2 regions of the Microbacterium sp. NPDC090007 genome follow, and region 1 is predicted to be linked to the other one. Evidence: predicted binding sites of a transcription regulator. Region 1 holds the regulator's gene; the other holds the start of a gene.

Region 1 (3,405 bases):
GTGGGCGTCCGCCCCCGAGACCAGGGCGCGCGTGCCCTGGACGTCGTCGATCGACGAGGTGGCGACCGAGGGGACGTCGAGGGGGCGCACGCCCGACGGCGAGATCTCGACGATCTCGTCCGCCCCCTGCGTGCGGACGGCGATCACACGTCCGTCGTCGGTGGCGCCGAACCAGCGGGTGCCGAGCACCCACAGGCCCCCACCCGTGTCGGCGTCGGCCGGTGCGAGCGGCTGCGCGTCGCCGGCGAGGGGGTGGCGGAACAGATTCCACCGGCCGTCCGGATCGTCGGCGTAGAGCAGCTCGTCGTCGGCGATCCACACCGGTTGCAGGGGGGCGCGACGCGGACCCCCGGCCACCTGGTGTACCTCACCGGTCTCGAGATCCCGGACGCGGACCGCGGTGCGGTCCCACGGCATGGCGGGATGGTCCCACGCCACCCAGGCGAGATGCCGGCCGTCGGGGGACAGAGCGGGCTGCGCGAGGAAGTCGCTGCCGTCGGCGAGGGCCTCGACCGTCTGCGACCCGTCGGTCGCGATGCGCACGACCGCCCGAGCCGGCACGCGTGCGGAGCCGTGCGTCTCGCGGATCGCGAGAAGCGCCCCGCGATCGATTCGCAGGCCGCCGTGGCGCACCGCGTCGTCGGCGCCGGTGAGGGGGCGCGGCTGCCCGCCGGGGGTCAGCGCGTAGACGCGCTGGTCGCTCTTCTCGACGAAGTAGAGCTCGCCGTCGGGCGATGCCGCCCACGCGCCACCGCCGTACTCGTGCACGGCGGAGCGCGCGTTGAAGGGGGCGGGCAGAACGGTCTCGACCGCACCGTCGGCGCGGCGACGCCGGACCGCGACCCGGCCGGCCTCGGCCGGGGCGGATTCGCCCCACCACACCTCGCCGCCCACCAGCAGAGCCCCGTCGATGCGCGGCGAGGACGCGGCCACGGCCTCGGCCGTGAGCGGGGAGGGCCAGGATCCGTACGGGAGCGTGAGAGCCATGGCATCCACCCTACGCAGGGGGTCCGACAGCGCTGCGGGTGCGGCGCGCTCGACGATCGACCCCCGGGTGTTCTCACGCGTACGCGGCAGCGGATCGCACGGCCGCCGTCGGCCGGGCACGCGTCACCGTTCTCGGAGGAACGCACCCCCGTCGGGTGACCGCCTCACGATGTTCCGAGGTCGGTGCGTCCCTCCGAGAACGGGGCGAGGCGCCCCGCGCCCGCGCTGCGCGCGTCAGACGGTGCGCAGGACCGCGACGATCCGGCCGAGCACGACCGCCTCGTCGCCGAGGATGGGCTCGAAGGCGCTGTTGCGGGGCAGGAGCCAGGTGTGGCCGTCGCGACGGCGGAACGTCTTGACCGTGGCCTCGCCGTCCAGCATCGCCGCGACGATCTCGCCGTTCTCGGCCGTCGCCTGCGATCGGACGACGACCCAGTCGCCGTCGCAGATGGCCGCATCGATCATGGAGTCGCCCGACACCTTGAGCATGAACAACTCGCCCTTGCCCACGAGCTGGCGCGGGAGGGGGAAAATCTCTTCGACCTGCTGGTCGGCGGTGATGGGCACGCCCGCGGCGATGCGCCCGACGAGGGGGACCAGGGCGGCGTCGCCCAGAGCGGGCGCCGTGTCGGCGGGGTTCTCGGCGGCGGCGCCGGGGAGGTCGATCAGCACCTCCATCGCGCGGGTCTTGCCCGGGTCGCGCCGCAGATACCCGCTGAGCTCGAGCTGGTTGAGCTGATGGGTCACGCTCGACAGCGACTTCAGCCCGACGGCGTCTCCGATCTCGCGCATGCTCGGCGGGTAGCCGTGCCGGGCGATCGAGCGCTGGATGACTTCGAGGATCGCGAGCTGCTTGTCGCTGAGGTTCTTGCGCCGACGGGTCTGCGGTCGTTCGCGGCCGGCGGTCGTCGCGTCGGTCATCTGGGCTCCCCTCGCGCCGCGCACATCGCAGCGGATCTTCGAATGTCGGAGGTTGGTGATGCGGTCTCCGTGTCGAAACCGTATCCGGTGATCGGTACGACACGCACGGATCTCCGCGCGTGTCGCGTTCGATTCACGTCCGACGGATGGGTTGTTGACACCACCGCACTATCGAATATAGGTTCGGAATACAGATTCGCACCCCGTCCTCCCGGCCGAGGGTGGGGTGCGAATCTCTCCCCGTCAAGGAGCACACCATGAGCAGCATCGCCCTCACCGTCCCGACCACTCGCCTGCGCATCACCGCCCGCGGGCGTCGCGTCGTGGCGTTCCTGGTCGCCTTCCCCGTGGCCGCCGCGATCGGCATCGCCGCCGTGGGCGGCGGCTCTGCTCTCGCCTCCGGCGAGGTCGGTGCGCCCGCCGGGTCGTTCGCCGAGATCACGGTGATGAACGGCGAAACCCTCTGGTCGATCGCGCAAGAACTCGCACCCGGGGACGACCCCCGAGACGTCGTCGCCGAGATCACCCGTCTGAACGCCCTCTCGGGCGGGTCGGTCGCGGCCGGCCAGCGCATCGCCATTCCGGCTGAATACGCCCCCGGCAGCTGAGGATCCCCCCGTCGGGCGGATTTCACCGGGCACGCTGACGCGCGCGTCGACGCCTACGATGGGTGGGGTGACCGTACGCCTCGACGACCTTCCTCTTCGCGATGATCTGCGGGGGATGACTCCCTACGGAGCCCCGCAGGCGGCCCTCCCCGTGGCCCTGAACGTCAACGAGAACACGCATCCGGTCCCCGCCGAGGTCGCGGACGACATCCTCGACGCCGTCGCCCGGGCGCTGCGCGATGTGAACCGTTACCCCGATCGTGAGTTCACTCCGCTGCGCGAGGCTTTCGCGACCTATCTCGGTCACGGTCTCTCTCCCGACCAGATCTGGGCGGCGAACGGTTCCAACGAGGTGCTGCAGCACATCCTGCAGGCCTTCGGCGGTCCGGGCCGCACTGCGATGGGGTTCGCTCCCACGTACTCGATGTACCCCATCCTGACGCGCGCGACCGGCGCCCGTTGGATCGCGGGGGAGCGGGAACACGATTTCACCCTGAGCGCCGCCTCCGCCGCCGCGCAGGTGCGCGAGCAGCGACCCGACATCGTCTTCCTCTGCGCGCCGAACAATCCCACCGGTACCCCGCTGCGTCTCGATGTGATCGAAGCGGTCTACCACGCGACCGACGGTGTCGTGATCGTGGACGAGGCCTACGAGGAGTTCGCGCCGCGCGACGAGCCCTCGGCCCTGTCGCTCCTGCCCGGCCGGGAGCGGTTGGTCGTGTCGCGCACCATGAGCAAGGCGTTCGCGTTCGCCGGCGCGCGCGTGGGCTACCTCGCCGCCGACCCCGCCTTCGTCGACGCCCTGCGCCTTGTACGACTGCCCTACCACCTGAGTGCCCTCACCCAGGCCGCGGCCACCGCGGCGCTCGGACACGCCGACACGATGCTC
Region 2 (3,405 bases), 820 kb from region 1:
CCCGCGTGATTTTCAACGGCGTCAAAGTGTCGTGAGACGCGTTGGGTGGTGCTATTTGGCGCCGATGAAGCGCGGGGGGAGGGAGAAGGGATGGCGCGTCGAGCGAGGCGGCGGCGGGGGAGGGGGCATTCGGTGGCGTCAAAGTGTTGTGCGACGCGTTGGGTGGTGCCATTTGGCGCCGATGAAGCGCGGGAGAGGGAGAGAGAAGGGAGGCGGCGGTGGCGGCGGGTCGGTGGCGCTGATGTGTTGCGGCGTGCGTTGAGTCGTGCGAAATGGCGCCGATGAACGGTGGCGCGTGCGGTGTCAGAAGAGCGTCGGCTCGCTCGCGGGTGCCACGCGCGGGCGAGTGGATGCCGTTCCCCCGGTGGTCCGCACGGGTCCCTGGCCGCGCGGGGCGACGACCTGCCCAGCCGAGCGGGCGGCGAGGCCCGGTTGCGGGCGGCCCCGGGGGTGGTCGTCCTCGTCCCACCCGTCGAGTCTGTGCATCCGCAGCAGTGGTTGCATCCGCCGCCCGAGCCACGTGCGGTACGCCTTGGGCGCCTGAGACGCAACGCCCGGGTAAAGCCCCCGGTACGACGACACCAGGTGCGGGTGCTCGCGTTCGAGCCACTGCAGGAACCACTGCTTCGCCCCCGGCCGCAGGTGCAGCGCCCCGTAGACGACGCGTGCGGCACCCGCGGCGCGGATGCGCGCGAGGGCGTCGTCCAGCGCGGGGATGGAGTCGGTGAGGTGGGGGAGGATCGGCATGAGGAACACCGTCACCCGGAATCCGGCCGCCGTCGCGGCGCGCACCGTCTCGAGTCGTGCCTCGGCGCTCGGTGTGCCCGGCTCGATGGCGTGCTGCAGCGCGTCGTCGAAAACCGCGATGGACATCGCCAGCGACACCCTGACGTGCTGGGCCGCTTCGGTCAGCAGGGGGAGATCGCGACGAAGGAGCGTCCCTTTGGTGAGGATCGAGAAGGGCGTCGCGTTCTCGGTGAGGGCGCCGATGATGTCGGGCATGAGCCGGTAGCGGCCCTCGGCCCGCTGGTAGGGGTCGGTGTTCGTGCCGAGCATGACGGGTTCGCGTGCCCATGAACCGCGTCGGAGTTCGGTGCGCAGCACGTCGGCGACATTGATCTTGACCACGATCTGCGAGTCGAAGTCCGCCCCGTAGTCGAGATCGAGATACTCGTGGGTCTTGCGGGCGAAGCAATAGACACATTGATGACCGCAGCCCCGATATGGATTCACCGTCCAGTCGAACGGCATGGCCGATGCACCGGGCACGCGGTTCAGCGCGCTCTTGCACAGCACCTCGTGGAACGTCATGTCGGCGAACTCGGGCGTGGTCACTGACCGCACCAGGCCGTCCATGCGTTCCAGGCCGGGCAGCGCCGCCGCGTCGTCGACGCCCAACTGCTGTCCCTGCCATCTCATGCCGATAGTCGAACACATGTTCTACTCGGATGCAAGCGCGTTGGCCTCACCTTCGAAGGCCGGCCGTTCACCCGGTCGCCGGGGGCAGATTCACCCGGCGGGGGTCGACCCGGGCGGGCGCGCGGGAGAGAATGGGTCGAGTGACGTCCCCCGATCCCGAGCTCTCGCCCCGCCGCGCCGCGCGCGCCGAGGCCGAGCGTCTCGCGACGGCGGCGCTCTCTCTGCCGGTCGCACCGCCGGCACCCGCCGAACCCACGACGCGCCGACAGCTGCGCGAAGCCGCGACGGGCGCGATCGCCGTGTCGCCCGGCGTCGGACGAGCGCCGCTGCCGGCATCCGGTGACCCTCGCCCCGGCGTCCTCGAACGCCTGCGCGCCGCCGGCGCGACCCTGGCGTCCCTGCCCGCGCGTCGTCGTCGCCGGCTCGCGATCGCCGCCGGGTCCGCGACCGCGATCCTCATCGGTTCCGCTCTCGTCATCGGCACGGTGGCCGGATCCGGGGCGGATGCCACGGCATCCGCCACCGTCGACGATTCCGCCCTGACCGCCGCCGTCGCCGCAGGGCCCCCCGCCGTCCCCGACGCGGGGCTGCCCGTGCCCGAGGTGTCGGCCGTCGCCGCCACCGCGACCCCGTGCGACGACCCCGCGTTCGCCGCGGCCCTCGCGGCCGGGGACGACGCGGCGGCCCTCGCGGCCGCAGGCGGGGGGAGCGCGTTCCGTGCGGCGGTGGCATCCGGAATCGCCCCGTGCGTCTCGTTGAGCGACCCGAACCGCGAGTGGGTCGTGGTGAACAAGCAGCGCCCGCTCGACCCGCTCGACTACCGTGCGGGCGACCTGGTCATGCCGCAGAACGTCCGCGCTCTCGAAGACTCGGCCCTGCGCGCGGCGGCGGCGAACGCTCTGACCGCGATGGTGAAGGCGGCGTCCGACGCGGGGGCGGGTGAGATCGGCTACCTCAGTGCGTTCCGCTCCTACACCACGCAACAGTCCACGTACGCCGGCCGCGTCGCGGTCGGTGGAGTCGCCGAGGCCGACCGCGAGAGCGCCCGCCCGGGGTTCAGCGAGCACCAGTCGGGTCTGGCCGTCGACATCGTGCCCTGCGACGGCTCCTGCGGAACTCTTGACGACGTCGCGGCTTCGCCCCAGGGAGCGTGGGTGCGCGAGCACGCGTGGGAGTTCGGCTTCATCACGCGGTACGCCGAGGGGCGCGAGAGCGTCAGCGGCTACGAACCCGAGGCCTGGCATCAGCGCTACATCGGTCCCGAACTGGCGCGCGCGTATCACGAGGGCGGCTACACGACCCTCGAGGAGTTCTTCGGCCTTCCGGCGGCCCCGACCTACTGAGCGGCACGCTCGACGGCCGAGGCGCCGAGGCGCTAGATTCGAGTCCCTCCTCCGCCCGAACGGAAGACCTCGTGACCGGACTGTCCCGTCGTCAGTTCCTCCACGTCGCCGCTGCCGCCGCCGCCGCGACGGGGATCGGACTCGACACGCTCGCGGCCGCATCCGCGCGCGCCGCCACCGCGCCCGGAGCCCTCGCCGCCGGCATCCCCACCACCCTGCAGCAGACCATCCGTCAGGGGAGCCTCGTCTCAGGGCGCTACCGCGCGCTGACGACCGGACCGGGCGAGCCGTACCTGCCCCGCACCGACGTGCTGCGGCGGGCACCGTCGGCCGCCCGCACCGCAGCCCGGCGGTCGCTGCTGTACCTCGGCCACCTCTCCGACCTGCACGTGATCGAGGCGCAGTCGCCGGCGCGCATCGAACCCATGATCGTGCAGGACCATTCGGCGTGGGGCTCGGCCTTCCACCCGCAGGACCCGCTCAGTCCGCACGCGACCGCGGCGATGGTGCAGGGGTTCTCGGACGCGCGGTACAGCCCGCTCACCGGAGCCCCGATGAGCGCGGCGATCGTCACAGGCGACAGCGCCGACATGCACTCCCACCTCGAGCTGCGCTGGTACATCGACCTGATGGACGGCCTGGC

The links. Region 1 encodes LexA, which represses DNA repair genes until DNA is damaged. Its sites were predicted from a motif close to TCGAACANNTGTTCGA; they were not measured.
Region 2: ACIPVB_RS03745 (Rv2578c family radical SAM protein) is a predicted target of LexA. The motif match lies at 1,428-1,443, and genes of this name have one in related genera.

What each region holds. Positions count from the first base shown of each region.
Region 1 is NZ_JBIVFV010000001.1:1,614,682-1,618,086, forward strand. It holds gene ACIPVB_RS07525 (S9 family peptidase) at 1-987, opposite strand, end outside; gene lexA (transcriptional repressor LexA) at 1,222-1,908, opposite strand; gene ACIPVB_RS07535 (LysM peptidoglycan-binding domain-containing protein) at 2,166-2,516, shown strand; gene ACIPVB_RS07540 (histidinol-phosphate transaminase) at 2,575-3,405, shown strand, end outside.
Region 2 is NZ_JBIVFV010000001.1:796,284-799,688, forward strand. It holds gene ACIPVB_RS03745 (Rv2578c family radical SAM protein) at 304-1,419, opposite strand; gene ACIPVB_RS03750 (M15 family metallopeptidase) at 1,560-2,762, shown strand; gene ACIPVB_RS03755 (TIGR03767 family metallophosphoesterase) at 2,834-3,405, shown strand, end outside.